DNA from 3 places in the Halalkalibacter sp. HAAS-P014 genome. Region 1 is predicted to be linked to each of the others. Evidence: predicted binding sites of a transcription regulator. Region 1 holds the regulator's gene; each other region holds the start of a gene.
What was found. Region 1 encodes Rex, which represses fermentation and respiration genes when NADH is low (regulators of the CRP and FNR family bind a similar motif). Its sites were predicted from a motif close to TTGTGAAATATTTCACAA; they were not measured.
Positions count from the first base shown of each region.

Region 2: the regulator Rex is predicted to act here: its motif matches at 3,249-3,266, upstream of AC1FXZ_RS09550 (TIGR04053 family radical SAM/SPASM domain-containing protein).
Region 3: the regulator Rex is predicted to act here: its motif matches at 1,924-1,941, upstream of hcp (hydroxylamine reductase).

Region 1 covers NZ_JBWQTV010000030.1:32,204-42,765, reverse strand. Annotated here, with positions in the region: gene tsaD (tRNA (adenosine(37)-N6)-threonylcarbamoyltransferase complex transferase subunit TsaD) at 1-12, shown strand, start outside; gene AC1FXZ_RS20900 (hypothetical protein) at 469-2,610, shown strand; gene AC1FXZ_RS20895 (ABC-F family ATP-binding cassette domain-containing protein) at 2,635-4,575, opposite strand; gene AC1FXZ_RS20890 (redox-sensing transcriptional repressor Rex) at 4,826-5,461, shown strand; gene AC1FXZ_RS20885 (twin-arginine translocase TatA/TatE family subunit) at 5,599-5,781, shown strand; gene tatC (twin-arginine translocase subunit TatC) at 5,799-6,551, shown strand; gene AC1FXZ_RS20875 (DoxX family protein) at 6,736-7,266, shown strand; gene AC1FXZ_RS20870 (YdiK family protein) at 7,373-7,591, opposite strand; gene AC1FXZ_RS20865 (CPBP family intramembrane glutamic endopeptidase) at 7,588-8,313, opposite strand; gene groES (co-chaperone GroES) at 8,700-8,984, shown strand; gene groL (chaperonin GroEL) at 9,037-10,562, shown strand, end outside.
Region 2 covers NZ_JBWQTV010000011.1:176,520-187,081, reverse strand. Annotated here, with positions in the region: gene AC1FXZ_RS09565 (alpha-hydroxy acid oxidase) at 1-217, opposite strand, end outside; gene AC1FXZ_RS09560 (ABC transporter ATP-binding protein) at 332-2,068, opposite strand; gene AC1FXZ_RS09555 (hypothetical protein) at 2,238-3,077, shown strand; gene AC1FXZ_RS09550 (TIGR04053 family radical SAM/SPASM domain-containing protein) at 3,320-4,459, shown strand; gene ric (iron-sulfur cluster repair di-iron protein) at 4,580-5,287, opposite strand; gene AC1FXZ_RS09540 (Crp/Fnr family transcriptional regulator) at 5,513-6,202, shown strand; gene AC1FXZ_RS09535 (carbon-nitrogen hydrolase family protein) at 6,570-7,331, shown strand; gene AC1FXZ_RS09530 (small multi-drug export protein) at 7,498-7,941, shown strand; gene AC1FXZ_RS09525 (thioredoxin family protein) at 8,068-8,391, opposite strand; gene AC1FXZ_RS09520 (amphi-Trp domain-containing protein) at 8,647-8,928, shown strand; gene AC1FXZ_RS09515 (SLC13 family permease) at 9,225-10,562, shown strand, end outside.
Region 3 covers NZ_JBWQTV010000002.1:222,950-233,511, forward strand. Annotated here, with positions in the region: gene pflB (formate C-acetyltransferase) at 1-989, shown strand, start outside; gene pflA (pyruvate formate-lyase-activating protein) at 1,131-1,859, shown strand; gene hcp (hydroxylamine reductase) at 2,013-3,305, shown strand; gene AC1FXZ_RS01850 (CBO0543 family protein) at 3,466-4,065, opposite strand; gene AC1FXZ_RS01855 (DUF3895 domain-containing protein) at 5,055-5,363, shown strand; gene AC1FXZ_RS01860 (alpha/beta-type small acid-soluble spore protein) at 5,435-5,641, opposite strand; gene AC1FXZ_RS01865 (YhjD family protein) at 5,767-6,114, opposite strand; gene AC1FXZ_RS01870 (hypothetical protein) at 6,293-6,715, opposite strand; gene AC1FXZ_RS01875 (methyltransferase domain-containing protein) at 6,886-7,836, shown strand; gene AC1FXZ_RS01880 (helix-turn-helix transcriptional regulator) at 8,319-9,368, opposite strand; gene AC1FXZ_RS01885 (amidase family protein) at 9,522-10,562, shown strand, end outside.

The sequences.
Region 1 (10,562 bases):
GAACAACAGTGATGAATTATGTTTAAAACCACTTATTGGAGCAAATGCTATCAATAAGTGGTTTTTTGTCGAAATTGGATAAGGAAGTACTTTTAATGTCACTTTTCGTGTTGTGAATAAGTCATTAAGTATATTAACTAACTGTACGTTTTAGACCTAAAGTTTTGAATGATTTTGTAGAGTTTTGTATTCGAATAAGGAAGAATCGCTATATTTTATTATTGATTTTTGTCGTAATTCGTAAAAATTAGTTGTTAACAACTGTTATCCACAACATTGTTAACATTGTGGGTAAATATAAAATGCCTAGGTCTAACGCGAAAAAAAATGTTATTAACTTATATGTGGATAACTTAGTGGATAATGTGTACAAATACATAGAGTACTAGTAAATAGGGACTTTTATTGTTGATAACTATGTGGATAGTGTGGATATTTCAGAATATTAGCCAAAAAGGTTTGAGGGCGATGTCGAGAAGCATTCTTTTTGTATGTGTAATTGGTTTAATTTTGATATCTCCGGTTGATAGCTATGCTGAAACAGATAGGGATGGTACTGAAATACTTGTAATATTAGTACCTGGACTGTCTATGACTGAAGCAGATTGGCTTATCCACAAAACGGGAGAGACTACCCTGTGGCAGGATGCTGCAATTGGAGCAATGAATATACGGCCGGATGGACCTTATTCATACCTTAATAATATGGTCACAATGGGAGCCGGGGTAAAGGCAGTTGGTGTACAAGGGTGGAATAGTTATGAGTCTGATGAGCAAATAAACGGATTTCAAGCAAGTGAATGGTTGCAACAGTTAACTGGAAAAGAACAAGTGAGTGGTTTGGTACACCCTGATTTTCACAGATTGAACAATAAAAATGAGCAAGGGACTCATCGTGGGAATATCGGTGATTTTGGAGAAATGTTAAAAGAGGCAGGAATTGGACGAGAAGTGTATGGTCATAGTGATCTATTAGAAGAAAGGATTCGTTATGGCTCTTTGCTAGCAGTAGATCAAAATGGCTATGTCAATGGACAAATAAATCGAGCAGTGAAAAGCAGCGCTGCCTCTCCTAAGGGCCTTGAGATGGATTCTGAATTTCTTATTAACAAACTATCAACAGGTGGGGAAAGTGGAAGACGATTTCTCGTAATAGAATGGGGAGATTTCTACCGGCTCTATGATCAAATGCATTATATGGAGGATTCTCATTTTGAAAATGAAAAAGCTCACCAATTACAACAGTTAAGTTCTTTCATTGAAAGAGCTCGTGTTGAGGTGAAAGAGCTCTGGCTTGTTTCTCCTATGATGCACAAACAAGCATACGATCAAAAACAACAATTAGCTCCTGTCTTTTATTGGGGAGAGAAACCAGGAGGATTCCTCACATCAAGTACAACAAGACAAAAATATATTATGAGCAGCCTTGATCTAGTTCCGACCTTTTTGTCAGCCTTTAATTTGCAGGCTGATAGATTTCCCGGCAATGTAATCATACAAGAAGATATTGGCGTTGTGGATAAACTCTCTTTTTTCCATGCGGTTGATGAGGTCGTTTTAATTTACAAAAGTCGAGCAAGCGTTCTTTCAATCTATATTACATGCCTTGTTGTTGCGCTAATTGGAGCTGCTATTTATGGGTTTTTTGGTTCGAACAAGAGGCAAACATGGCGATACATCACAAGACTGATATTGCTGTCAGCTCTCTGGTCACCAGTTTGGTTTCTAGCGCTATCTGGGGTTGTGAAATCAATTGGAGTAAGTGGGTTTGTACTCTTACTGATTGCAAGTTCCTTATTATGTGGATATCTTATAGAAAAGGGAAGCAAGAAGCCAATTTTTTGGATTGGAGTATCCACCTTCTTTCTGATAACGGTGGATGTTCTATTGGGATCCCAGTTAATGCAACGTTCTTATTTAGGGTATGACCCAATTATTGGGGCTAGATATTACGGGATTGGGAATGAATTTGCTGGAGTATACTTGATCTCAGCTATTATGGTATTGAGTCCGTTAATAGAGAATCAACGGAAATGGATTTCGGTGGTTTGTGTATTTTTGATGTTTTTGCTTGTGGTTGTCGTATTGGGGAAAAATACATTAGGCACGAATGCCGGGGCGACGTTGTCGGCAGGGCTTGCCTTTTCGTTCTTCTTGTATCGTCTTATTTTTGAGAAATGGTCTTGGAAAGTTCTACTTCTACTTTTTATAGGGGCAATCGGTGTGTTGTTTATCTTTTTATATGTACTCCAATTAGCTGGAGAACCAACTCATATCGGCATGGCGTTTGAACGGTTATTAAGTGGCGACATTCGCTATATTTTTGATACGATACAGCGAAAGCTAGCAATGAATGTTAAGATCTTTCGACATTCGAACTGGACGCAACTTTTTGTAACGAGTTATTTACTCGGAGCAATTATCTTGTGGCGCAAAAGGCTTCAACTCGAAGGCTTAGATAAGCAACTATTTTTGCAAACAGGAGTAGTTGCATCATTTGCTTTATTGCTATTAAATGATTCAGGAGTGGTTGCAGCAGCTACATCGATGTTCTGTGTCGTATCGGCACATTACTACCAAAAGGGGTCAGACACTGCTTTATCGAAGTAAAGCGGTGTCTGACCCCCTTTTGTTTTATTCCTGTAACTGTTCCCATTCTTCCATGAGTGCTTCAATGGTGGCTTGTGTTTCATCGATTTCTAGTTGCAGTGTTTGAGCTTTTTCATGATCTGAATAAATAGCAGGGTCGCAAAGTGCTTCATCTTTTTCAGCTAGTGCAGTTTCGAGAGAATCGATTTTATTTTCTATTTCCTCAATTCTTCGCAGACGTTGTCGTTCGGCTTTCTTGGCCTCTTTATCGAGCTCATAGGAACGTTTGTCTGATTGTATTCCTTCTGAAGTACTAGTGGATTGACTTGATGTAGCATTTTCTTGCTGGTTCAACAATTCACGCTCAGCCATTTCTTCTTTCTTTTCAATATAATAATCATAGTCACCAAGATAATTGGTGATTTGCCCATCTTCTAGCTCAGCCATTCTCGTTGCAATCCTGTTTAAAAAGTAGCGATCATGGGATACAAATAACAATGTTCCTGGATAGTCAATTAAGGCGTTTTCTAATATTTCTTTTGCTTCAAGATCTAAATGGTTAGTAGGCTCATCAAGAATGAGAAGATTTGCTTTTTTCATCATTAGCTTAGCGAGCGCTAGTCGAGCCTTTTCACCCCCACTTAAAGTAGAGACTGGCTTTAACACATCATCGCCACTGAAAAGAAAGTTTCCAAGCACCGTGCGAATTTCTTTCTCAGGCAAAAGTGAGTGGTCATCCCAAAGCTCATGGAGAACAAGCTTGTTCGATTTTAAATTTGCTTGTTCTTGATCGTAATAGCCGACTGTTACATTGCTGCCAAAACGAATCGTCCCGTCTGTAAGAGGGATGTCGTTCATCAATGCTTTTAATAACGTTGATTTTCCTGCACCATTTGGACCAATTAACGCAACACTTTCTTCACGGTCAAGATCGAAGGTTACGTTTTTAAAAATCGTCTCCTCTCCATAAGCAACATGAAGATCAGTCGCTCGGAGAACTTCTTTACCACTTTGTCGTTCGATCATGAAAGAGAAGGAAGCTGACTTTTCTGACCCTGCTGGACGATCAAGTAATGTCATGCGATCCAGTTGTTTTCTCCGGCTTTGTGCTCGCTTCGTTGTCGATGCTCTTGCAATATTTCGTTGAATAAAATCTTCTAATTTTGCTACTTCATCTTGCTGCTTTTCATATTGTTTTAATTCTAATTCATAACGTTTCGCTTTTTCATCTAGGTAGGCACTATAATTGCCTGGATATTTCGTTGACTTCGCTCTTGAAATCTCTACAACCGAAGTAACGATTTTATCGAGAAAGTAACGATCATGGGAAACGATTAAAATTGCCCCTTTATAACCGATTAGGTATTGCTCAAGCCACGTAAGCGTTGCGATATCAAGATGGTTAGTAGGCTCATCGAGAATAAGGAGGTCCGGTTTAGTTAACAATAGCTTTGCCAAAGCAAGTCTTGTTTTTTGGCCGCCACTTAACGTTGCAATTTTTGTATCGTAATCAAAATCTGCGAAGTTCATTCCAGAGAGCACACCACGAATATCAGCTTCGTATTGGTACCCACCCTTATCTTTGAACAAAAGTTGAAGTTGATCGTACTCTTTTAAAAGCTTTTCATATTTTTGATTGTTTTGAAGTAAATCTGGGTCGGACATCTGCATTTCCATATCTCGGATTTGTTGCTCCATTTTCCGAAGTGGAGCAAATACGGTTAACATCTCTTCCCAGATCGATAATTCAGACTCAAGACCTGTGTTTTGTGCTAGATAACCTAGATTCATTCCTTTTGGCATCATAACTTGCCCACTGTCATGAGAAATTTGACCAGCAATGATTTTTAAGAGGGTTGATTTTCCCGCACCATTTCGACCAACCAAGGCCACGCGCTCTCCTGTTTGGATATCAAGCTTAATATTTGTTAAGATGGGGTCAACCCCAAATGCTTTAGAAATATTTATACATTGTAAAATAATCATGATTTTCATTCCTAACTAACTAAAGTTAATTCTGTATTGCTTTATTTAGACTAGATGACATTTCAGTATATATAGCTTCAAGTAAAAATAGGAAAAATAAATCTTTTGCTTATTCCCTTTAGTGTATCGTAGAATAGATTTCTCAACAACTTAATGAACAGTTTTGTAAAACGATTACAAACTGTGTGAAATAGTGTACAATAACGTTATTCTTAAAGCCATACAAAGGATAATAGGAGGGAGGCAATAGATGAAAATTGATCAAACCAAGATTCCACAGGCAACAGCAAAGCGATTACCACTCTATTATCGGTTCTTGGAGAATCTCTCTGCCTCGGGAAAACAAAGAGTATCATCAACAGAATTAAGTGAGGCCGTAAAAGTCGACTCAGCAACAATTAGACGTGATTTTTCATATTTTGGTGCGCTTGGAAAAAAAGGATATGGCTACAATGTGAATTATTTGCTTTCCTTTTTTCGAAAAACACTTGATCATGATGAGTTAACGAAGGTTATTCTAGTTGGTGTTGGAAATTTAGGAACTGCATTTTTACAATATAATTTCTCAAAGAATAATAATACACACATTGTGAAGGCTTTTGATGTGGATGAGACTAAAATAGGTGAGGAAGTAGGTGGAGTAACCATCCACCATCTAAAAGACTTAAAACAGGTCCTGGACCCTGAGGTAACCGTTGCTATTTTAACTGTACCACAAGCTGCAGCACAAAAGATTGCTGATCAGTTAGTAGAATCAGGGATAAAAGGCATTTTAAATTTTACTCCAGCAAGACTTGATGTACCAGATTCGGTACGCGTCCACCATATTGACCTTTCAGTTGAATTACAAGCATTAGTGTATTTTTTAAAGCATTACCCGGTATAAAAGGTTATTAAAATGGGACAAGTTTTAGCCTACTAGAAGTACCTTAGATAGCATGTACAAATTTCCAACCATAAGGAGTCATTGCTATCTTTTTTAACACGCTCTATAATAGTAATTAGGACAAGGAGGTGCTACCCATGGGTGGTTTAGGCGCAGGTAGTATCGCATTAATTGCGATCGTTGCTTTATTAATTTTTGGTCCAAAGAAGTTACCAGAGTTAGGAAAAGCTGCTGGAAATACATTACGTGAGTTTAAGAATGCAACAAAAGGCTTAGCAGATGAAGATGAAAATAAGAAAAAAGATAACGATAAAGCCTAAGTAGGAAGGGGCTATAAATGGAACAACGAGACATGTCGGTAATGGACCACATAGTGGAGCTTAGACGAAGAATTATGATAACTTTAGTCTTCTTCATTGTGGCTCTTATTGCCGGCTTTTTTTTAGCTACACCATTAATCACTTACTTACAAAGCACACCTACAGCTCAAGATTTACCGATGAATGCATTTAAAATGACAGATCCGATACGGGTCTTTATGACATTTGCGTTTGCGAGTGCACTTATTATTACTTTTCCGATCATTTTATATCAACTCTGGGCTTTTGTTAGTCCCGGACTCCATGAGAAAGAAAGAAAAGCAACACTTGCCTATATTCCGTTTGCTTTTATTTTGCTGTTAACGGGGCTATCTTTTGCGTATTTTGTGCTATTCCCATTTATCGTACAGTTTATGGGGAATTTATCTGAACGATTAGGGATTACCGAACAATATGGTATAAATGAGTACTTTCAATTTTTATTTCAAGTAACAATTCCGTTTGGATTGTTGTTTCAACTGCCAGTGATCATGATGTTTTTTACACGGTTAGGAATTTTAACTCCGGCTTTATTAACCGAATTTAGGAAATTTGCTTATTTTATCTTACTTGTAATCGCTGGTTTTATAACACCACCAGAGATTTTATCTCATTTAATGGTGACCCTGCCGTTATTACTGCTGTATGAATTTAGTATTTGGGTCTCTTACTTAACGTATCGAAAAGTTAAACGGTTAGAGAGAGAACGAGAAGAAGCGAGCAAAGAGTGATTGCCAACAATGGCAACACTCTTTTTTAGTTACCGTTTGTGAAATAGTGAACAAAGTTTGACAACTAGCCAAGTGGGGTAGTCAAGCCTGTTTTGATGTTTTATACTATGGTTATAACAAGGTTGTGAAAACATTCACAAGTATTTGTGAAGAGTTGAGCAATACTAAAAGGAGGATTTCTATAATGATTGGACAATTTTTCAGAGAAAACAAATATATAGCTGGTTTATGGTTATTCTTACGTGTTTACTTAGGTTGGGCTTGGTTAACAGCAGGCTGGGGCAAAGTAACAGGAGATTTTAATGCAGGTGGATATTTACAAGGATCAGTAGCAAATCCAGTAGTGAATGGAGAAGCGCTTGTTTATCCGAACTACGTAACATTCTTGGAAACCTTCGCTATTCCGAATGCAGATTTATTTAGTGTAGTTGTAGCGTGGGGAGAAGTATTGGTAGGATTAGGACTCATTTTAGGTGTACTAACTTCAGCAGCAGCATTCTTCGGTGTCGTGATGAACATGTCATTCTTGTTTGCAGGAACAATTTCGACAAATCCTTGGATGATCATGATTTCGATGTTCATTTTAGTAGCAGGTGCAAATGCAGGACGCTACGGTGGAGATCGTTGGGTATTACCATATTTGAAAAATGCTATTAGTAGTAAAATGAGAAGCAAAGAACCACGTTTTGAAGCAAAATTAAAAAAAGTGGCTTAAATTTTGAGGGATAGATCGTGAAAGTAGGGGATGTGTCAAAAGGTCAAGTTCAGACCTTCTTGGCACATCCCCTTTTCGTTTAGATCAATATAGTTTCAGTGTATTACTAGTCTTTCTTCTTCTTATTTTGTTGCTGAAGTTGTTTAATTACTTTACGCAAGCGATAAAAGCGGTAAGCAATCATGAAATCGACTGCAGCAAATGAAACAATTAAATAACTCCAAAAGTTCCAACCAGCATTGCTAACATTTTGAATGGCAAAAAAGATTAGTAACACACCGATGGAAAAGTAGAGGAGTGCCATAAACATGGGAGATGCTTTCATAATAATCCTCCAATGATAAATGATGTTGTTTGTTCAAGCTGCTCTAACTGTTCAATCCAATCTTCAAGGCGATCAGCTAATAATACATTAACAATAGAAACAAACAGGTTAATGGCTACATGTGCCACAATTGGAACGAGAATACGATTCGTTTTAACGTATAAAAAGGCAAATACAAAGCCTAAGGCTGTATAGATCAGTAAATTCTCAAAATCCATATGGATCGCAGCGAAAATAAAGGAACTAACAAAGCCGGCAATCCAGAAGTTAAAGCGCTTGTACAGTGCACCGAAAATAACTAAACGAAAAACTATTTCCTCAAGGATTGGGCCTATTATAGAAACCACAATAATCATAGCAGGAAAAGCTTTTGCATAATTCACAATAACCTCTGTATTTTCGGAACCCGGTTCAACTCCAAAGACAAACATATTAATTAAGGCAGCTGCGTATTGAGCAGCAAATACTAAAAATACCCCTATAATGGACCACCGAATGGCTTCCCCTCTTGTGGAGCGATCTTTTCTAAGATGTCGCTCTCTCATATCGGGACGTAGCAGAAGCAAGATAATGATCAAGCCCATGCTGAAACTAAATAAAGTCCATACTCCAGGAATTTGTTCTCGTGGTATGCCAAGTTCGCGTAATAGCAAGACACCAGGAACTGCGGAAAATTGCATTAGTACATATGTAATTAGAATCCACCAATAGCGTTTATTCAATGTGCAATACTCCTTTGTTAAAAATTCTCAAAATGCATCTTCATATTTTACCATATGTATTACATAAAAGCTGAAGGAAAGCCTTGATGCAATATTGAAGTACTGTGAATTAGGATGGTTTATATTGGATAAGATAAAGAAGGTTTGTTTCTCTTATGGCTTGACCTTTTACTACATTATGTAACTATAGTATTGATTATGTAGGGTTTCTTACACGATGGTTATAAACTTTTGTAAAGAAAACGAGTGGAAATTTAACAATTTTTTTTTGCAAAAAGCTTGCAAATAAACCCAGTTATGATTATTATAATAATTGTGTTAGCACTCGACGCACTTGAGTGCTAATAATAAAATTAAATTAAAGGTCTTGAAGGAGGGTGTTTTCCTTGTTAAAGCCATTAGGTGATCGTGTTGTAATTGAACTAGTTGAGTCAGAGGAAAAAACTGCTAGCGGAATTGTATTACCAGATTCTGCGAAGGAAAAGCCTCAAGAAGGAAAAGTGGTAGCTGTTGGTACTGGTCGTGTGACTGACAACGGTGAGCGCGTTGCTCTTGAAGTAAGCGAAGGAGATGCTATCATCTTTTCAAAGTATGCTGGTACTGAAGTGAAATACGAAGGAAAAGAATATTTAATTTTACGTGAAAGCGATATTCTTGCAATTATCGGCTAATAACGAAAGAGCTTAGTCTCTACATATAAAATAACTTTTAGGAGGTATTATCATGGCAAAAGATATTAAGTTTAGTGAAGACGCTCGTCGCGCTATGCTGCGTGGTGTTGATGCACTTGCAAACGCTGTGAAAGTAACGCTTGGACCAAAAGGACGTAACGTGGTTCTTGAGAAAAAATTCGGTTCTCCATTAATTACTAATGATGGTGTAACGATTGCAAAAGAAATCGAGCTTGAAGATGCATTCGAAAACATGGGTGCTAAGCTTGTTGCTGAAGTAGCTAGCAAAACAAATGATATTGCAGGGGACGGAACAACAACTGCAACAGTTCTTGCACAAGCTATGATCCGTGAAGGTCTTAAAAATGTTACATCTGGTGCGAATCCGATGGTAATCCGTAAAGGAATTGAAAAAGCTACTGTAGCTGCAGTTGAAGAGCTTAAGAACATTTCTAAGCCAATCGAAGGAAAAGAGTCAATTGCACAAGTTGCTGCTATTTCTTCTGCTGATGACGAAGTTGGTTCTATCATCGCTGAAGCAATGGACCGTGTTGGAAACGACGGCGTTATCACTATTGAAGAGTCAAAAGGTTTCTCTACTGAGCTAGAAGTAGTTGAAGGTATGCAATTCGATCGTGGATATGCATCTCCATACATGGTAACAGACTCTGATAAGATGGAAGCAGTTCTTGATAACCCATACGTTCTTATCACTGACAAGAAGATTGCAAACATTCAAGAAGTTCTTCCTGTTCTTGAGCAAGTTGTGCAACAAGGTAAGCCAATCCTTATCATCGCTGAAGATGTTGAAGGTGAAGCGCTAGCGACACTTGTAGTGAACAAATTACGTGGTACATTTAACGCAGTAGCTGTTAAAGCTCCTGGATTTGGTGACCGTCGTAAAGCAATGCTTGAAGATATTGCAACATTAACAGGTGGAGAAGTGATCACTGAGGACCTAGGTCTTGACCTTAAGTCTGCAACAATTGATCAACTAGGACGCGCTGGAAAAGTTGTTGTAACAAAAGAGAACACGACAATCGTTGAAGGTGCAGGTGCTGCTGATCAAATCGCTGCACGTGTTAACCAAATTAAAGCTCAACTTGAAGAAACAACTTCTGAGTTTGATAAAGAAAAGCTACAAGAGCGTCTTGCTAAACTTGCAGGTGGTGTAGCAGTTCTTAAAGTTGGTGCTGCAACTGAAACCGAACTAAAAGAGCGTAAACTACGCATTGAAGATGCATTAAATTCAACTCGTGCTGCAGTTGAAGAAGGTATTGTAGCTGGTGGTGGTACGGCACTTGTAAATGTAATCAAAGCAGTTGAAGCAGTTCAAGCTGACGGTGACGAAGCTACTGGTGTTAACATCGTACTACGTGCTCTTGAAGAGCCAGTTCGCCAAATCGCACACAATGCAGGTCTTGAAGGATCTGTTATCGTTGAGCGTCTTAAAGGTGAAAACGTAGGCCAAGGATACAACGCTGCTACTGGCGAGTGGGTAGACATGGTTGCATCTGGTATTGTTGACCCAACAAAAGTTACACGTTCTGCGCTTCAACACGCAGCAAGTGTATCAGC
Region 2 (10,562 bases), on a different contig from region 1:
TTGAAACATCGTTTAACATTCTCGGTACGATCGCCCATTTAGAAAAAGCTTCTGAATTTCTTTTTGCTGTTTCTTCTCTGCCAGCACCAGTGCTTGCGTAGCCGTAACCGGCGCGCATGTTTTCAGCTGCTTTTTGTTCCCATTCTTCAAAAGTTAGTGGGAAATCTGTTTCTTTGCTTATATTCATCATTAGCATATCGCGGTTTTCAATAGTCATTTTCAACTCCTACTTTCTACATATCATGTGGTTCTATAGCTGTGTGAAAAAAATTCATTCGTCTGATCGATTTTTTAGTAAAAACAGAGGATAGTTCCCTGTTTTTCTTATGTGTTAAGTGAACTGCTGCTCAGCAAATTCACGGTACAATGGGTGAGTATCGACTAATTCTCGATGGCTGCCCATTCCTGTTATTTGGCCTTTTTCGATGAACACAATTTTATCAGCATTAACTATGGTGGATAAGCGATGGGCAATGACGAAGGTTGTCCGACCTTCCATAAGTCGTGTTAAGGCTTTTTGTACAATTGCTTCAGATTGACTGTCTAGACTAGCTGTTGCTTCATCCATCATGAGAATCTTTGGATCCCGTAGAAAAGCACGAGCGATAGCAATTCTCTGTCTTTGACCTCCGGAGAGCTTAACGCCACGTTCGCCAACTTCTGTATCTAACTGTTGTGGAAACTCTTTAATAAATTGATCAGCGAAGGCCATTTTCGCCACTTTCCATAAGTGGCTATCTGATATATTTGTAGCATTTTTCAAGCCATAGCAAAGGTTTTCACGAATGGTCCCTGCCATCATCGGACTATCTTGAGAAACATATCCAATCTGACTTCGCCATGAATTCATTGATAACTCCCTTATAGGCGTAGTGCCAATCCGAATTTCACCAGAGGTAGGTTCATAAAAGCGCTCAAGCAAGCCAAACATTGTTGTTTTCCCTCCACCACTCGGGCCTGCGAACGCGAGCATATTCCCAGGTTTGACCTCAAAAGAGACATTTTTTAAAACTTGCTCTTCCTCACTATAGGCAAACGAAACATTATCAACTTGAATAGGCAGGTTGGTTATATCCATTGCCAGTCCTTGTTGTCCTTCCTCTACTTCGAGATTTAAAATTTCAATGATTCGTTCTGTTGCACCTTTTGCTTTTTGAAGCTGAGTAAAAAACATCGCAAAGGATGTTATAGGGAAAATGATTTGAAACAGATAAAGTAAAAAGGCAACGAGAGAGCCTGTAGTCATCGTACCCTCAGACACACGAATACCACCATAGCCGATAATAATTACAATGACCACCATTATGATAAGGTAAATCAATGGTCCAATGAGTGCAAAGATACGCGCTTCTTTTAGCCCGTACCCCAGTAATGCGCCGATCCCTTTCCTTCCTTTAGCTTCTTCAACATTCTCAGCATTGGAGGCTTTCATTAAGCGAATCTCGCTAAGTGTTTGTTGAATGTTCCCGGTAAATGACGCAGTTTCATCTTGAAGACCACGCGAGATTTTCGCCATTTTCCGTCCAAGTGGAAACATAATGAATGCAGTGATAGGAACGGCAATTATTAGGAGGAGTGTCATTTTCCAATCCATTATCGCTAAAATAGTAATCGCACCAATGATCGTAATAATACCTGTGATAAATTGAGGGAAATGTTGTGATATAAGATCTTTTACGATGCCAGTATCATTTACAACACGACTGACGGATTCGCCACTTGTTTTTTTATCGAAGTATTTTACAGGTAAGCGTAAAAGTTTGAACCACATTTGTTCACGTAATTTGGATACAATCTTCTGCCCTGTATATGCTAGTAAATAGGTTGAGAAACCATCTATCACAGCCTGTACGATAAAGACGACCCCAATTAGCCCGATTAAGAGCCAGTTTAAAGACCCTATAGCAAACCCATCTACCATTTCTCTTGCTAACAGTGGAATAGTAAGGCCGACAAGAGTCGTAATAAGACTTCCGATTAATCCAAAAGAAAGGGCTAGCTTAGGAATGTTTGTTGATAAAATGAGAGACAAAAATGGCTTAAGGTTGGTAGTTTGTTCTTTTTCCATTAGGTAAACTCCTTATATGGTGTTCTAACTTTATCATCATAACACGGAATAAGGATGAAACTATATTTTGGTGTGCCTAGAAATTAGTACTATGGAATACATGATTTTATTCAATGTTGTATATCTTACAACTAATCACCAAATTACATTATGGAAGGACCTTCTTGTAATGAGAAATAGAAGATCTAATAAGTATCCCTATCTTATATTAGGGATTATCCAAGCTGTTTTTTTAATACTTGTTTTTATGAAAAGCAAAGAACGGAAGAAACATATAACCCTATTGTTCTCATATACTGGATTTGCTTATTTCTTTGATTATTTTGTTGTTGCTCTTTTTAATGGATATGTCTATAAGCCGGGCTTTGTAAAACAGAAAGAATTAGATAATATATTAGGTTCTGTTGGGTCACAATTTTTTTATGTACCTATTGCAGCGTTATTTATAAATGTTTTTAAGCTTGGATGGAAACTAAAGTTGTTCTGTAGTTTGTGTTTTGTATTAATTGAGAAGCTATTTTTACGATTAGGAGTATTTCAACATAATTGGTGGCGAACAAAGTACACATTTATTTTAATATTTGCTTCCTTTATTTTTAATGATTTATGGCAAAAAGGGTTAGAAAGAAAAAATCCGTTTATATTATTTGTTTCTTTTTTTAATATGATCCAAACAACGTGGATGAATATGGTTTTTTTATTCGCTTTACTAGGGAAGGTTAAGTACGGGAAAGGGAAAAAGTTTAATTGGAAAGAACACTTTATAGTTGCACCTATTATTGGTGTTGTTGTTACTGGGTTAACTGCATGGTTGTTAAAAGGTAAAGAAAGTAAAAGAAAAATAACCACCTTTATAACAATGTTGTTCATTGATGTCTTTTTAATGCGCATAGGGATATTGAAAGTAAGGAATTTATTTGTGCTTCCTTGTATTTATCTAGTTACTATTTTTTCGGCTATTTATTCCAGAAACCTGGTGTTTTCTCAGGTGGGAAAACAATCTGATTAAAAAGGCCAATCATCTATCCATTAGTGAAAAACTACTATTAAGGCTCATGTCGAAAGTATCCTTTGACAAGAGCTTTTTTACGTTAATCACCTAACAGACTATTAGCTCGAGTTAAGCTTCATACTATACATTAAAAAAAACATAAAAACTTCGCAACAGATGTGGCTTTTATTGTGATGCACCTCACTATCTATGATCGGCTAGAAGCTTATAATAGAAGTGATCTGATAGGAGGGACCCAGATGTTTAATCGTGATTTCAACAAAAATCCATTTATTGTTATATGGGAACTAACAAGAGCATGTGAACTAAAATGTCTTCATTGTCGAGCAGAAGCTCAGTACCATCGTCATCCACTTGAACTAACATTTGATGAAGGAAAAAAACTGATAGATGACATAGTTGAAATGGATAATCCAATGTTGGTGTTTACTGGTGGAGATCCACTTATGCGTCCAGATGTATATGACATTGCAGAATATGCAATCAAAAAAGGTGTTCGGGTTTCAATGACTCCAAGCGCAACTCCAAATGTCACTAAAGAAGCTATTCAGAAAGCGAAGGAAGTTGGGCTTGCTAGGTGGGCATTTAGTTTAGACGGACCCACAGCTGAAATACACGATCATTTTAGAGGGACGGAGGGTTCGTTTGAGTTAACAATGAACGCTATTTCCTATCTGCATAAGCTGGAAATTCCAATTCAAATAAACACTGTCGTTTCTAGGTATAATGTTGATGTACTTGAAGAGATGGCGAAATTAGTAGAGGAGCTAGGATGTGTACTTTGGAGTGTGTTTTTCCTTGTACCAATAGGTAGGGGAAAAGAAAACGATATGATTTCACCAGCAGAACATGAGCAAGTGTTTCGCTGGCTTTACAAGCTAAGCAAAAACGTTTCATTTGATATTAAAACAACTGCGGCTCAACATTACAGACGTGTCGTAATTCAAGAAAAGATGAGAGAATCCATCACTCCTGATCAAGTGATTCATTATGAGGACGCATTGACAAAAGGTCTGACTGGACCATTTGACGGGTTAGGAAGAGCGCCAAAAGGAGTCAATGATGGAAATGGTTTTGTATTTATTTCACATACAGGAGACGTATTTCCGAGTGGATTGTTGCCAGTAAAAGCCGGAAATATTCGTACTACTCCATTGGCTGACATTTATCGGGATTCACCTATTTTTAAAGACTTACGTAATCCAGATAAATTTAAAGGCAAGTGTGGGGTTTGTGAGTTTCGCCAAGTGTGTGGGGGATCTCGGTCTCGAGCATATGCGATGACTGGGGATTACATGGAAAGCGAACCGTTCTGTGTATATATTCCTAAAGTAATGAGGAAACAGAGGAAGAGAGAAAAAATAGGGCATGGACAATAGCGTCCATGCTTTTATTATGTGAATCAAATAGATCGAGAAATTACAAAAAGGATCGTCAAATGATAGACAATCCTTTTTGTATTGTGAGAATAGATTGTGGAATAACTAGTTAGTAAAAACTTATGCTTCAGCGATTGCTCGTGGGAACAACACATTATTTTCTAAATGAATATGTTGGAACATATCTGCTTCAAGCTGTTCAAGACGTTGATAGACGAGACGATACGTACCACACGCTCCTTCTGGAGGATTGAAATCATCTGTAACGTCACGAAGTTTCTTTAGAATGTCACCAGCGTGACTATGTTCGTTTTCAAGCTCATCAACGACTTTTTGTAACTTTTGGATGTTTTCTTCTGTGCGATTTTGTTCAACTTCTAAAATAAGTGGGAAATCTTCCGTTTCCTCTTTAATTAGGTGTTGCTCCAGTTCAACACGTAACTCATTGAACAAGCGATGAATGTCAGCTAAATGTGGCTGCGCTCCACCATGCACACGTAGTACTTTTGTGACATAAGGACTTAATTGAGGCAATTCTTCCTTAAGGTAGCGATGATGTTTGTGAATAATGTGGTCAATTAATTCACTATACGATGCCTTTTCCCATTCGATTCTAGATGCATGAAGAGCTGATGTTTCTTGATAAAGTTTATTTAGGTTATTTAATACTTCCTCAGGAGATAATTGTCTCTCATTAATTGCATCTATAAGTGGACGGTTTCCCCCACAACAAAAATCAATACGATAAACTTTAAAAAGGTCACCAGCCTTTGGGAATTTTGTGACGATATCGCCTACAATCGATGTTTCAGTAAATGTATGTTCCATGATAATTCCTCCATAAATTAAAGTTTTGGATGTAGCTTTTTGGATCTAGCTAAAGAATAACAATAATTTATAAAAGACATTGTGAGATAGATCACTGGTCTAGAATTCGCTAGTACTTGAAAACATTCATCTTACAAACAGTGACAGTGATCACAGTTTTAGCTCTGTTAAGTTAGTACAATTGAAGGTAAAATGTAAGCTGCTTGCTAATAAGGGGGTTTAAAGATGAAGTTAGCAATGATAAAAAAACATTTACAAGCTGTTTCGCTCTTTAAAGAGCTTTCGGAAACCGAGATCCAGCCAATCGTTGATATTTCACAATTACGGACATATACAGCCAGATCATTTGTTTTTATGCAGGGAGAACCATTAGATCGAGTGTTTTTTATCCATTCTGGTAAAGTGAAAATACACAAAACAGATTTATCAGGAAAAGAACAAATTGTATCCATTCTCCAAGCCGGTGATATGTTTCCACACGCAGGCTTTTTCCGGAAAGGGGACTTTCCAGCGCATGCTGAGATTCTTGAAACTGCTGACTTAATTGTCATTCCGGTTGAACAGTTTGAAGCAATCCTACTTAAATATCCAGAACTATGTATTAAAATGTTCAAAGTGTTAGGTGAAAAGATCGTTGACCTTCAAAATCGATTAGAACAAAAAATTTTACGTGACACGTATGAACAAATTGTGATGTTATTCATCCGTTTAGGTAAATCAAATGGAATAAAGTTTAATGAAAAATACAAACTCACTTCACAATTTACGAATCAAGAATTAGCTAATATGATTGGCACATCAAGAGAAACGATGAATCGTACGATTAATCGTTTGCGAAAAAAAGAACTAATCGACACCGATGAAGAAGGGTATTTCCTTATCCATTCAAAAAAATTAGAAGAAGAAATTATTTAAAAGGCTCCGGAAAAAGGTTGACTTTCACCTTTTCCGGAGCCTTTTGTAAAGAACAAAAAAGGTCGCTTTATAATCGGATTTATTAAAGGAATGGTAACGTAGAAGCCCTTGGGAACATCATTGTAAAGAGAGGGAATACTAACGTATGAGACAACCAAATATGAAGCAAAAGGCCGGACTGAAGCCTTGAAAGTGCAGAAAAAGAGAAAAGAGGGACACAGAAGGCCGGAGTGATACCCTTAAGATCCAAGATAAGATAAATCAAAATAAGCTAGTGTGTTCTTCCTAAATCTATGTCAGAATAGTATAATATATTGTCTAATTAATCATTTATAAATTTATTTGGATTTTAAGAAAGGAGTTCTTTGTGAAGAAGATTAGAGTTGCTTTGTTACATCTATTGCCTATAGCCGGTGATATAGCCTACAACCAAGATCTGATTGAAACAGCTGTATTGGGTGCAGCAGAGGAAAAGGTTGATTGGATTATAACACCAGAGCTTGCTACAAGCGGGCTACAATTTTCTCGGAAGGTTGGAACGGATTGGATTAATGAACAACCGGATAAATGGATGACACACCTTCAGAACATTGTTAAATCGATAAATGCAACTGTATTCTTAGGTTGCGCAGAAAGATCGAAGGCAGATGAATTATACAATACTGTCTTTGTGATTAATTCAAAAGGTGAATTAATTGGCAGTCAGAAGAAAGTCGCTAAAGTAGATAACTGGTCTACATCAGGTGAGGTTGTTGAACCGGTTGAATTAGAGGATATAAAAGCTGGTGTTTTAATATGCGCAGATGCATATACAAAAAATGTGGCTGATACATTATTGGCAAAAGGAGCGAAGATTCTAGTTGCTCCTTCATCATGGGGGCCTGGTTTACATGGGCCGAATGGTGAATGGGAACAAAGGTCGATAGATACAGGCTTGCCCGTATTTGTTTGTAATCGTACTGGGGAAGATGAAACAGTCTCCTTTTGGGAAGCTGAAAGTTCTGTAATTAAGAATGGGAAACGACTGCTTTCCTATAAATCAGCTGAATCGGCAATTATCATTTTTGAATGGGATCTAGAAGAGATGAACTTAATTTCTGCTAATTTTAAAGTTATTAAGGTTAATTAAAGAATGTGTGTATCTCTAGTCAGCATTCATCAGTTCCTATTTCATTCTTAATTAATATTTCTACATATTAATTAAATGCTATTGTTTTTTTGAGTATTCGATTTGTCTTCAGCTTAGTAAATTAGTTAGAATTAATGTAAAGATTAAATAGTTAGGTAGGTCTTTCATGATATATGAATACATTCTTGTTTTTCTAGCTGCAGCTATTCCATGGTTTGAGATAGCCTTAGTGATCCCGGTTGGAATTATCCGGGATTTATCGCCTTTTTGGGTAATGCTTCTTGCGTTTTTAGGTAATTTGAGTACAGTTATTCCATTAGTAATCGGGTTTGAAAAGGTAAAAGTCTGGTTCGCAAATCGTCAAAAAAAGAAGGGAAAAGCACAATCAAAACGTAGTATGCGTGCAACAAACGTATGGAATAAGTACGGGCTGCCAGGTCTTGCTTTGGCAGGCCCTATTTTAATAGGTATCCATATCGCTGCTTTTATTGGGTTATCTTTAGGTGCGACTAAAAATGGAACATTAATTTGGATGACAGTCAGTTTAGCATTATGGACATTGATTTTTGGGATTATTACGATGCTTGGTTTTGACTTGTTTGTTCAATGATTGTAATAGATAGATAGCTGCTTGATAATAAAATGCTAAAACCTCCTGTCTCAATTCGTTAACTCGTTTTGAAGCAGGAGCTTTTTGCTTTAAAGAGGATTAAAAATTGCTAACTGTTTTTTTATACTACCCATACATATTATAAATTTTACTTATTTTGTCTTGTAAAGAATCTAAATGTACAAACCGAGCTTCTCTTATAAATTCTTTTCCTTCAACATATAAAAGGAGGGCGGGTACAGTAAATATGGAAAGCTCTCCAGCTATTTCTTCAACATGATCAGCATTAATATAACCTAAATGGATAGTAGGAAATTGTAACAACATTTCTTTTACTTGGGGTAATAAAGCTTGGCATACCCCACAATTAGTTCTTGATATGTATAAAAAACTAAGCGAATTTCTGCTAATAAATGTTTTTACCATGTTGAGTGATGTTAGTTCATTCATTGAATGTTCCCTCCTAATTCGCTTTCATTGTGTTAATTCTATTTAATTTTACTTATTTGGATTGACGGTTAAAACTTAGAATAACTCGCCTTCTTAGTAAAGCGTACTTTCAATTGATTTTATGATGTATGTCATTCAATGAAAAAATGCAATAAAATTTTTTTTTAGCATGTAAGAACATTCATTGAACATGATTGTAGAGACGAAAGATTGTTTATTATAATGAATATAAATATTAAAAGGAGAGTGTGTGCTATGAATGAACAACAGCAAATGGTAACAAATTATCTTATTAAACATAAAGAAAAGCAATCGATAGAAGAATTTGCAAGCTTTCTTGAAACGATTGCTCGCAAGTTAAAGGAAAATGGAGAGTTTGTATTTGTTCAAGACGGAGAGGAAATTAAGGTTGCACCAACCCAGGTTGTCAAAACAGAAATCGAGTACACGCAAAAGGGTGACAAGCATTCGTTTGAAATAGAATTTGATTGGTATGAAGGGGATAACCAAGGGCCTGGGAAAATTGAAATAAAATAATAGCTCAAAAAGGTAAACAACAAGATAAAATTTTGCAGGCACATTATTAATTTCTATAAAAAACCAATCAAGTATTGACACATCAGAATTATCGGATTAATATAATGTAAATATCAAATTTATTTATACTTGAGCTGATTGGAAAAACCAAAGGCACATACTTCTTCTTGTAAAAAGTATGTGCCTTTTTTTATTCATAAATCATAGTAAATCGATATGAATTACCAGTATAGTATTTGATTTGATGAGAAGAGAGAATTTACATATAGAGATTGTGAAAGATTGGAGAGAGGGAAATGACTATCGAAATAGCACTTGTCATAATTGTGGTCCTTGGAATGCTTGTCTGCTTAATGAAAGAAGTGGCTAGGCCCGATTTCATTGTTTTTTGTGCACTTGCTGTTCTTCTTTTAAGTGGTGTATTATCACCCTCTGATGCGTTAAGGGGTTTCTCGAATGAGGGGATGCTGACTGTCGCACTTCTTTTTATTGTTGCAGGGGCAGTAAAACAAAGTGGCGTTTTAAATCAAATCGTTACAAAATCCTTAGGTGCGGGAAAGAGTCCGAGAAAATCCCTATTTCAAATGATGGTTCCACTCGCAGGTTTATCTGCATTTTTAAACAATACACCGATTGTTGTTATGTTTACACCTATTGTCCGTAAGTGGTGTAAAGAAAAAAATATTTCACCGTCAAAGTTTTTAATTCCACTTTCTTATGCGACTATTTTTGGAGGGACCTTGACATTAATTGGTACATCCACAAACCTTGTTATACATGGATTTATGCTAGAGCAGGGTTTGGGTGGATTTTCGATGTTTCAATTAGCAATTGTGAGTCTCCCTGCAGGTATTTTAGGGATAATCTATATAACTACAATTGGGTATAAGCTTTTGCCAACTAGAAAAACATCTGAAGAATCTTTTAATGAAAGTTCAAGAGAATATCTTGCAGAAGCGTTTATTGAGCCTAACTCACCTTTAAAAGGGAAGACCATTGAAGAAGCTGGGTTAAGAAGTCTTAGTGGATTATATTTAATTGAATTAATTAGAAATGGAGAACGGACAGCTTCTGTGCCTTCTTACAAAAAGCTTATGGAAAATGATAAGCTGATCTTTACAGGAGTTTTATCAACGATTGTAGAGTTACAAAACATAAAAGGTCTAAGGGTAGAGACCGGAACAAATTTGAAACTAGAAGATTTGCAAAATGGAAGTGCTTCTTTAGTAGAAGCAGTTGTTTCCCATCAGTCTTCATTAATTCAAAATACAGTGAAAGAAAGTAAATTTCGCAGTAAATACGGTGCAGGAATTGTTGCTGTACATCGAAATGATGAGAGAATTAACAACAAAGTCGGTGACATTGTATTAAAGCCGGGAGATACATTACTACTGTTAGGGAGTAAGGACTTTGTAAATAGTTGGTCTAACTCTAGAGATTTTTATTTAATTTCTCCACTTGAAGATCCGGAAATTAATGATCCGAGAAAATCGATCATTGCCATGGCAACATTGGTGATCATGATCTTGCTTGCAGCCTTTAATATTTTACCGATGTTTAATGCAGCACTATTAGCAGTTATTGTCCTTTTCTTAACAAAGACGATTACTTTTGAAGGTGCCAAAAAATATATT
Region 3 (10,562 bases), on a different contig from region 1:
GAAAGCAAATGCAATTCTTTGGAGCGCGTGCTAACCTTGCAAAAGCACTTTTATATGCAATCAATGGTGGTGTCGATGAGAAATTAAAAATGCAAGTTGGACCAGCTTTCGCACCTATTACTGATGAGTATTTAGATTACGATAAGGTTACTGCGAACTTTGATAAAACTATGGATTGGTTAGCAGAACTTTATATGAACACACTAAACATTATTCACTATATGCATGATAAATACAGTTATGAGCGAATTGAGATGGCATTACATGATAAAGAGGTAATCCGTACGATGGCATGTGGAATTGCAGGGTTATCGGTAACTGCTGATAGTTTGAGTGCTATTAAACATGCTAAAGTAAAAGTAATACGTGACGAACAAGGTGTTGCCGTCGATTATGAAATCGAGGGTGATTATCCTAAATATGGTAATAATGATGATAGAGTTGATGATATTGCGGTTTCACTTGTGAAAACATTTATGAACAAACTGAAACAACACAAAACGTATCGCAATGCCATTCCAACTATGTCCGTATTAACGATTACAAGTAATGTAGTATACGGTAAAAAGACAGGGAATACACCAGACGGTAGAAAAGCAGGAGAACCGTTCGCACCAGGGGCTAACCCATTACATGGTCGTGACCAAAAAGGAGCTCTTGCCTCACTAACTTCCGTTGCGAAAATTCCATATGAGTACTCACTTGATGGTATTTCAAACACGTTTAGCATTGTACCAAAAGCATTAGGTAAAGAAGATCAGGATCAAACATCAAATCTAGTAGGGATTCTTGACGGATATTCAAAACAAGGGGGCCATCACTTAAACATTAATGTATTCAATCGTGATACGTTGATTGACGCGATGGAACATCCAGAAGAGTACCCACAATTAACGATTCGTGTATCGGGTTACGCTGTTAACTTCATTAAATTAACACGTGATCAACAAATCGATGTTATTAATCGTACATTCCACGAATCACTGTAGGTGTTTTTATCAAAAAGGGTGCCTTTCCCCTTTTTGATTCCTTGATGGGAATGCCCCCTAAATGAAACAAAAACTGATAGTAAACTTATGGGGGCAATTCTTCTAAGTCACCTTGGTTATCACAGAAAATGAGGGATAGTTATGATTGGAAAAGTTCATTCAATAGAAACATGTGGAACAGTAGATGGACCAGGATTACGATATATCGTCTTTATGCAAGGTTGTTTGTTACGCTGTCAATATTGTCATAATCCAGACACGTGGAAAATTGGTGAAGGCAAAGATACATCAGTTGATGAAATTGTTACGGATGTAAAATCTTACTTGCCCTATTTTGAAAGTAGTGGTGGTGGAATTACCGTTTCCGGTGGAGAGCCGTTGCTTCACCTCGACTTTTTAATAGAACTTTTTACAAAGTGTAAGGAATTAGGTATTCATACAACAATTGACTCTTCAGGTGGTTGTTTCCAAGAACATCCTGAATTTTTACGGAAATTAGATAAATTATTGTCCTTAACAGATTTAGTACTACTAGACTTGAAGCATATTGATCGAGAAAAACATCAAGCTTTAACAGGTATGAAAAATGACCATATTTTGACGTTTGCTAAATATCTCTCAAGTAAACGTATGCCAGTATGGGTCCGCCATGTACTTGTTCCTGGAATTTCAGATGATGTGAATGATTTGAAAAATTTACGTTTGTTTATTGATCAACTAAATAATGTTGAAAAAGTTGAAGTTCTTCCATATCATAAGTTAGGTGTTTATAAGTGGAAAGAACTAGGATTAGATTATGCTTTGGAAGGTGTTGAGCCTCCGACTGAAGAAAAAATCTCGGAAGCGAAGGCTATTCTGTTAAATAAATAAAATGTTAAAAACAGCTAGTGGTATTATTCACAGCTGTTTTTATTTTTGCCAAATAATTTCGGGAATGTGATCAATGTCACAGATTTCACTTAAAGATATATATAAAATACATATTATAAAAGATTAAACTTATTGAAATTGGAGGGTGATTATATGTTCTGTCACCAATGTGAGCAAACTCCGACTGGGGGATGTACAGTCGTTGGCGTTTGTGGGAAAAATGAAGATATTGCAAGCTTACAAGACACACTTGTATTTGCGTTAAAAGGCATAGCTGCGTATGCTACTCATGCAAGGCAGTTAGGTTTTTCGGATCCAGATGTCGATGCTACTACACATGAGGCTTTGTATATGACATTAACAAATTCAAACTTCAATATGCAAGAGCATATTGATATGGCAATGAAAGTAGGGACGTCAGCAGTTAAAGTAATGGAACTTTTGGATAAAGCCCATACAAGTAAATTAGGAATTCCTGAGCCTATAACGGTTTCGCAAAATAAAGTCGAAGGAAAAGCGATTATTGTAACAGGTCATAATTTATTTGCATTGGAAGAATTACTTAAACAAACAGATGGAAAAGGTATTAACATTTATACTCACTCTGAAATGCTGCCAGCCCATGGTTATCCGGAATTAAAAAAATATCCACATCTCAAAGGGAATATAGGGAAAGCATGGTTTGACCAACGTCGTTTGTTTCAGAAATTCCCTGGTGCGATCCTAGCTACAACAAACTGTGTCATGCCGATTAAAGGAAGCTATTCAGATCGCTTCTTCTCATATGATATTGCTGGCTTAGAAGGAGTGGAAAAAATAATTAACGATGATTTTACTCCTTTAATTGAAAAAGCATTATCTTTACCGGATGCAGATATGAAAAGTGATGAACAGTTAACAACAGGGTTTCACCATAACACAGTGATTGGAATTGCACCTGAGATTGTTGATGCTGTAAAAGCAGGCAAAATACAACGTTTCTTCGTTATAGCAGGTTGTGATGCGCCAGGTCCTGGTGGTAATTATTATCGTGAATTAGCAACTTCATTACCAAATGACACGGTGATTTTAACGACTTCATGTGGGAAGTTCCGTTTTAATGATTATGATTTCGGCACTGTAGCTGACACGGGTATTCCTCGTTATATTGATTTAGGACAGTGTAATAACTCTGTATCAACAGTAAAAATCGCACTAGCTTTAGCTGAAGCATTCGATTGTGAAGTGAATGAACTTCCTGTAAGTATCGTATTGTCGTGGTTTGAACAAAAAGCAGTGGCCATTCTTCTTGGTTTATTTAGCTTAGGTATTAAAGATATTCGAATTGGACCCAAACCACCAGAGTGGATTACCCCAGGTGTCTTGAATGTGTTACAAGAAGCATTTGATTTGAAACTGATTACAACAGCAGAAGAAGATATGAGAGAGATGTTAACTTTAAACTAAACGAAGATAGAAGTTCATGAGGTTTTCTTTATACGGGAGTGTTTCAAAGCATCGTTACATCAATATCAAAAGTTTGTTCTCAAGGGACTTAGCAAACGGAGCTATGGCAAACTAAACTTTGAGCTTTTGAGAAACATTCCCGTGCTTTTGTTTTCAATTATTACTGTAATGAACCTAAATAATACCCCCCTAAGAATATTGTAACAATTAAAATAAAATGAATAATAAACCATCCAACTTTCCCATATTGAAGGTGGTAAATACTAAGAGGTTTCCGTAAATGCTCAGGTATGATCATTCCTCCAACCCATTCAAAGGTAAGAAAATATATCCACCACCAAGTATACGAGTCCCAAAAATCCCATTTAAATACATACTCAATAATCTGAGTTTCCGTTAATACAAGTGTTTCAATAAACATCCCTATATGAATTATCGTCCAATAAAAGGGAATTTTCCAAGCCCATGTTTGAGGGCTATACCTTACGCCGATTAAGACGAGTAAGGGGAAAGAAGTTATAATTGCTAAAAAAGGCATTGAAGATATGTGTGGAAAGAGTCGGTAAGGGTAAGCGTAAAAACCTAACTTAACAAAGATGTGACAAAGAATAAGTCCTACACTCGCACTGATTAAAAACAAAGCTCCGTAGCGTCTCCACTCTATCCTTAGAATAAAAATAAGTCCACTGACACCAATGCTTATAACCGTCAATAAAATAAATGTTTCTAGGTTTGCTCCAATGTTTATGTACTGATTCATTTCTTACACACCTTTATAGACGATTTGTTGTGGCTCAGAATGTTTTAGTCAGCATCTTTGATAGTTGTTGATCAAGGTAAAAGTAATACGGATAGATCATTGTTTTACTATTCTCCTTATAGGGGTTACGAGCTTTATTGAAAAATAAAAAAAATGGTCCTTTGAGTAACCTTTTCGTTATGGGAACTTTAAATTTGAGCATATAAAATAAGATAGTAAGAAATGAAAGAGCCCAAACAAGTTTAGGGCGTTTGGGAAATAAATAGCTAAATCCATACATTTGAACATAGAGCATTGCAGACCAAAGTATATTCCAACCATATTTAAAGATGATCATCCTATCTTTCGCAATGAAGTGTTCCGCTGTAGCTGAAACGAACACCCATTTTATAATATGAATAACTTGTTTTAGTCGTGAGGTAGGGAAGTTAGATAAGCATAAGAGGACCAACGAAGGTGTTATAAAAAAAGTATGTAAGCCTCTTAATAAACGCCAATTAAAGTCCCCAGGTTTGAACTCCCATAAAAGGTGCCTTTTAAAAACATAATAATAAAAAGAATTAATAAAGCTAGAATACCCTATACTTTTGTAATAGTAAGGTAACGACTTCCAAGTCTTATTGTAGATATTTAAGATGGCAACAAAGAGTATAAAAATGAGGTGTTTATGTTTCATAAGAAACGACTCCTTTCTGAATTTAATTGTTATACTTTCCTGTTTTTTACAAATTATGTAAGTTTGGAGTATTTCCTTTTTAATTTGTTTTTTAGAAGAAATAAAAGTTTTTTCTTCCATAAATGGCATTAAGTACTTGTGTGTTACTGAATAACCTTTATTAAGAGATTAATAGACTCTCCACATAGTAGCAAAATGAGGGAAAATGGTATATTGAAATTAACCTTACCCTTAATGATTTTTTTTGAGGAATTATGTTACGATAGACAGAGGTGAAAAATAAGCAAATGTTATGAGAGGGGAGGATTTTTAAGTGCTCTCATATAAAGAAAAAGAGTTAATAAAAGAGTATCTGGTGAGGCATAAAAGTTTTACTCTAAGTGATTTATGTGATTACTTACTAGATAATGGCTCAAGTGCAGCTGTGTATGCAACGGGCAAGTATAAAATTTACCCTCATGTTGCTGTCTATATAGAATCTTATAAACCAAGTGCACAAATAGAAATAACAAGAATGGAAGATAACGTACAATACAAGGTTATCGGCAATGACTTTTCGATTAATAGTGAACGGAAGGAAGAAGAGCCCGTAACTGAAACCGGACAGCTTAGTTTATTCTAGTTGTGACATTGAAGTAAATAAGTACTTGGCGCTTCCAGTAAATCTTGTAGGCGCCAAGTACTTATTTTAAACTAAAACTGAGATCCACCCATTTGCTGCTCAGCCATTTGGACTAGACGTTTTGTAATTTCTCCACCAACAGAGCCGTTTGCACGGGAAGTCGTGTCAGCTCCTAATTGAACCCCAAATTCTGATGCAATTTCAACTTTCATTTGATCCAATGCTTGCTGTACACCTGGAACTAATAATTGATTTGAATTATTGTTGCTACTTACCATGTTTAAACACCTCTTTCTTGGATTTGAGATTAGTATCTTTTAGTTTGTTTCTTTTTATTCGTGCCATTTTAAATAGGTAGTTTGTAAATGATCCCAATTTCAAATTAGAAAATCAGTAAGATTTGTTATCGTTTTTTAAAGTACTGTTCAATGTAGGACTCAACGGTTTGCTTCATTAGATGTGGAAATAAATTGGATTCAGAGCGATAACCTCTATGAACAATTAAATATTTACAAACATCATCAGTTCTACCTAGATCATAAACATATAACTGCTTTTTTACCATTTCTTTTTTTACCTTGCCTAAATCAATTCCAATCTTAATAATTACAGACTCAACAAGATGAATATATGGATCGGCAAACTTTAGTTTTGCATTAAGAAGCATTTTCAAGTCCCGTTCAAGTACCTTTCTAACTAATGGTAAATAAATGAATTTTTTTATTAACTCCTCTTCCGTTTCAGTAAGCATCAGTTGATCACCACCGCTTTTATATTTATATTACACGAATGTATGTTCGTTTATCAAATTGAAAAGATATGTACATAAACAAAAAAAGTTAACACTAATTTGTTATTGGTGTTAACTCTTTTTAATGCTTTATTGATTGTGATTGCTAAATGAACGGTAAAAAGCTTAGATTGTCGAATTAAGAAGATTCCTGCTTGTTCAACATATCTAATAATTGGCTAATCTCTTTGTTGAACGTAAAAAAGAAAGGAGAACCTTCATCGTCAAATACTAATAATAGTGGAGAATCATGTTTTGGAATAATAAATATAACTTCTTTGGTGTCTGAGTTCATCCAACGATTATGGATGGTTATTGGAGGATTAAATGGGATTCTTATTAATTTGCCTTCTTTGGGCATCGGTTTAAACTTCTTATATATACTATCAATATTTTCTAAGTAACTTTCGGCTTCTGCAAGGATCTTATTAGAAGCAGGAATACTCTCTACTACTCTGTCTTGTTTGATATCAAAAATTTCAACATTGTCATTGAATTCAGCATTTGTTGCTGGAACTCCTATTAGTGAATAAATAAAAAGAAAAAGAACAAATTTTCGCATCAGTTTATCACCTCATTGATAATATAACCAATGAATGGACAATTACACCGGCCGTTAGCATTGAGGATGTTATATAATACTAAGAGTGAAATCCACCTTGTGCATAGGCAATGTATCTTCAAGAAATATGACAGGTGGAAATGAATAAGCAAAGGGTGGAAATGAATTAGATGGATGTAAACGACATAACTCCAGTCAATTATTTATATAGATATTCCTATCATGAAGATGAACATTCTCTTTGTAAATTAGAAATGAGGTCATTATTTGGGCAGGATACAGATGAATCAATATTGTATAGCGCCATTGCTATTGACCCAAGCAGGAGTCCGTTTATTAAAGAAAGGATAGATATTTTATTAGAAGGTACAAGGCTTGAAGAGATAGTTGAGAAAGCTGGAGAGCTGGTATTAGCTGAAGCTACATTCAAAGTGATGTTTGTACCTAATACAGATAAGTCCGACAAAGTTGGTTTTGAAAATAGGCGTGAAATCGAGCGCAAAATTGGTTTGCGTATAAAAGGTAAAGCTGACTTACATAAGCCGGATGTTTTGCTATGTGTAATGAAAGATAAGGAAAAATGGATCTTAGGTAGATACCATAAAAGCGAAGCTATTTGGCTCAAGCATCAAAAGAAACCACATAATTACTCGACAGCTCTTAGTACCCGTCTTGCAAGATCAGTTGTCAATATAGCGGTACCAAAAACGGAAGGAAAAACAGTAATTGATCCTTGTTGTGGTATAGGTACGGTTTTGATAGAAGCATTATCGTTGGGCATTGACGTTGTTGGTAGAGATATCAATCCATTGGTTTTGCCAGGCGCTAGAAAAAATTTAACGTATTTTGGATTTAAAGGAGAAATAACATTAGGTGATATTCGCGATGTACAAGGGGAGTATGACGTGGCGATTATTGATATGCCGTATAATCTCTGTTCTGTCATAACATCGAAAGAAAAACTAGAAATGATCCAAAGCGCTCGAAAGTTTTCTCGAAAAGCAGTTATTGTTACGATAGAACCTATGGACTCAGTGATTGAAGCGGCTGGCTTTGAAATCGTTGATCGATGTGTTGCGAAAAAAGGTACTTTTTCGAGAGAAATTATTGTTTGTCAGTAACGATTTTTGCTATTTGAGAATAGCTTTTTTATTGCGAGTAATGCACTTGACCACATTTTTTGAAATGTGTTTAGAACAAGCTTTTTATGAGTTCACTGAACTGATGGGAAGCTTGTTCTTCCATAAGTCGTGTTTATGTATGTATGGCCGAGACGTTGTTGGCTGAAAAGGGTATACTGACTAAGATTGAAGCTTTATTATTAGCCTTTGATGAGTTTTGTTCGGAGCATTTGACATTGACTCACATTCAAGCTAGGTACAGTTGCGATGAACGGTTATAAGAAGAATTGTACATATAAAGCAATTTTTTAACCCTATCTCAAATTGATCCAGATAATGAATTAAAGGATCTTTGGTTTAAAAAATGTCTTTGTGAATGGATGGGACTTTTTCGTGAAGCATATGCCCGAATTTGTTTCTGTAAGTATATCAAAACAAGCCGGAAAAAATTCCGGCGTTATATTAAATCTTACTCAGTTCCTTCATAAAAGTAGCTTGGCTTGTAATGAAGATCGACTGTTGACCCCTAACTTCTTATAAATATTTTTAGCATGCTTATTTACTGTGTGGACACTAATGAATAGTTTGCTTGAAATTTCCTTATAAGTGCAACCCTTTTTTAAATAAAAACAAACCTCTTTTTCTCGCATTGTCAGTTCATTAAAAAAATCATTTTCTTGTAGGGTTACTACTTTATCTCTTTCTATTATAATAGCATAACGGCTTTCCCTTGATAAAAATAGCTCTTGATGGCCTATGATTTTAATTTTGTATCCATTCAGCCTCAGCATAGAGGGACTCATTAACTGATTTGAGAGGTTTGAAACTATTTCTTCTACAAAGTCCTCCATACTTTTATATACATTTGTTTCTCTATAAATACCCCATACTGCTTGATTCATATACATAATCTCATATTTTTGGTCGAGCAATATTAAGCCCGTATCGCTTTTGGAAGCAAATGACTCCAATAATTCTTTCTCTTGGCGCAGTTCTTCATATTCTCTTTCTAAGTATAATAAATTTGATACGATTGGGGACAGAGTCCGTGCCCTTTGGAAATCAACCTCAGTAAACCCTTTTTCCGATTGGGGTCTGCACATACCAAGAACACCGACGAACTTATTATGTGAATAAAATGTTATCGTCATTTTGTGGTATTGGCCGTGTTTTTTCATGAATTCCTTGTAATAGGCTGAGGATTTATATTCTTCCTTGGAAATGACATCTTCCATTCGTAAAACAATGTTCTCACGGTATAAATCTATGTGTTTTTGGGGGTGCAAATAATCATGATTATAGAAATAATTAACATAATCTTCTACTAAATAATCACTTAGGTTGTGGTTAGTCGGATCGGATAAGTTGCCTTCTTGGTCAATTTTCCAAAAAACTGACGAATGATAGCCGAAATATTGAGATAGCAGATGCTGGAGTTCATCTGTCCCATTTTTAAAATTGACGGATAAGTCGGAAATCAATTGCATCATGCGTCCATTCTCTGATTTGGACAAGTTGATTTGAGAAAGCATACGACAGTTCCCCCTTTTAATCTAGATACTAAATTAAGTACTTTTTCTATCAATAGAGTACTAATTATAGACATTTTAGTAAGCGCTTTCTAGATATATAATACCATTAAGTCCAAATATTATAAATAGTCAAAAAACAAAGGAGGTTAAAGAATGAACAAACATGAATTATGGCAATTGCCTGCAACGGAGTTGGCTCTTGGAATCCGAACCAAAATGTTTTCATCACGTGAAACAGTTATCAGTTGCTTAAATCGCATTGAGGAAGTGAACCCACTGGTTAATGCCCTTGTAGAGGTTTCCAGAGAGGAGGCGTTAGCTGCAGCCGATGCTGCCGACAAAGCTGTCTCTAATGGAGAACATTTGGGCCCAGTCCATGGGGTACCAGTCTCCATAAAGATAAACAGTGATCAGGTAAATTATGCAACCACAAACGGTGTTGTTGCCTTTAAAGACAATATGGCTGCTACAGACAGTCCTCAAGTTGCCAATTTGAGAAAATCGGGGGCAGTTTTAGTAGGGCGGAGCAATTCTCCAGCATTCAATTTTAGATGGTTTACAAATAATGATTTGCATGGACGAACGCTCAATCCCTGGAATGTTTCGCGAACCCCAGGTGGTTCAAGTGGTGGTGCAGCTGCAGCTGTTGCGACAGGAATGGTACCGATTGCGCACGGTAATGACAGTGGTGGATCGATTAGATACCCTGCTTATGCATGTGGAATACCTGGATTACGTCCTACAGTTGGGAGAGTCCCTCAGTGGAGTGGACCAGTCGATGTTGATCAAGTTTTATCAAATCAATCCATGTTAGTTCAGGGGCCTTTGGCACGTACGGTGGCTGACCTTCGATTGGCACTGTCAGGTATGTGTAGCTTTGATCCGCGTGACCCGTTGCATATGCCAGTTCCATTAGTTGGTGAGTCACTGCAAAAGCCAATTCGTGTCGGATTATTGCGAGATGTTGGTGTGGCAAAACCTACCCCTGTGGTTAATCAGGCTTTAGATACAGCAGCAATGAATTTAAAGAATGCTGGTTATGTTGTAGAAGAGGTGGAGATACCTCTACTCGCGGAAGCATACAGACTTTGGTATTTGCTATGTATGGAAGAGTTTCGGCAGATAATGCCTCTTGTGGAACAGGTTGGAGATGAAGGTATGAAAGTGGCAGCCAAACACTACTATGCAGTTCAG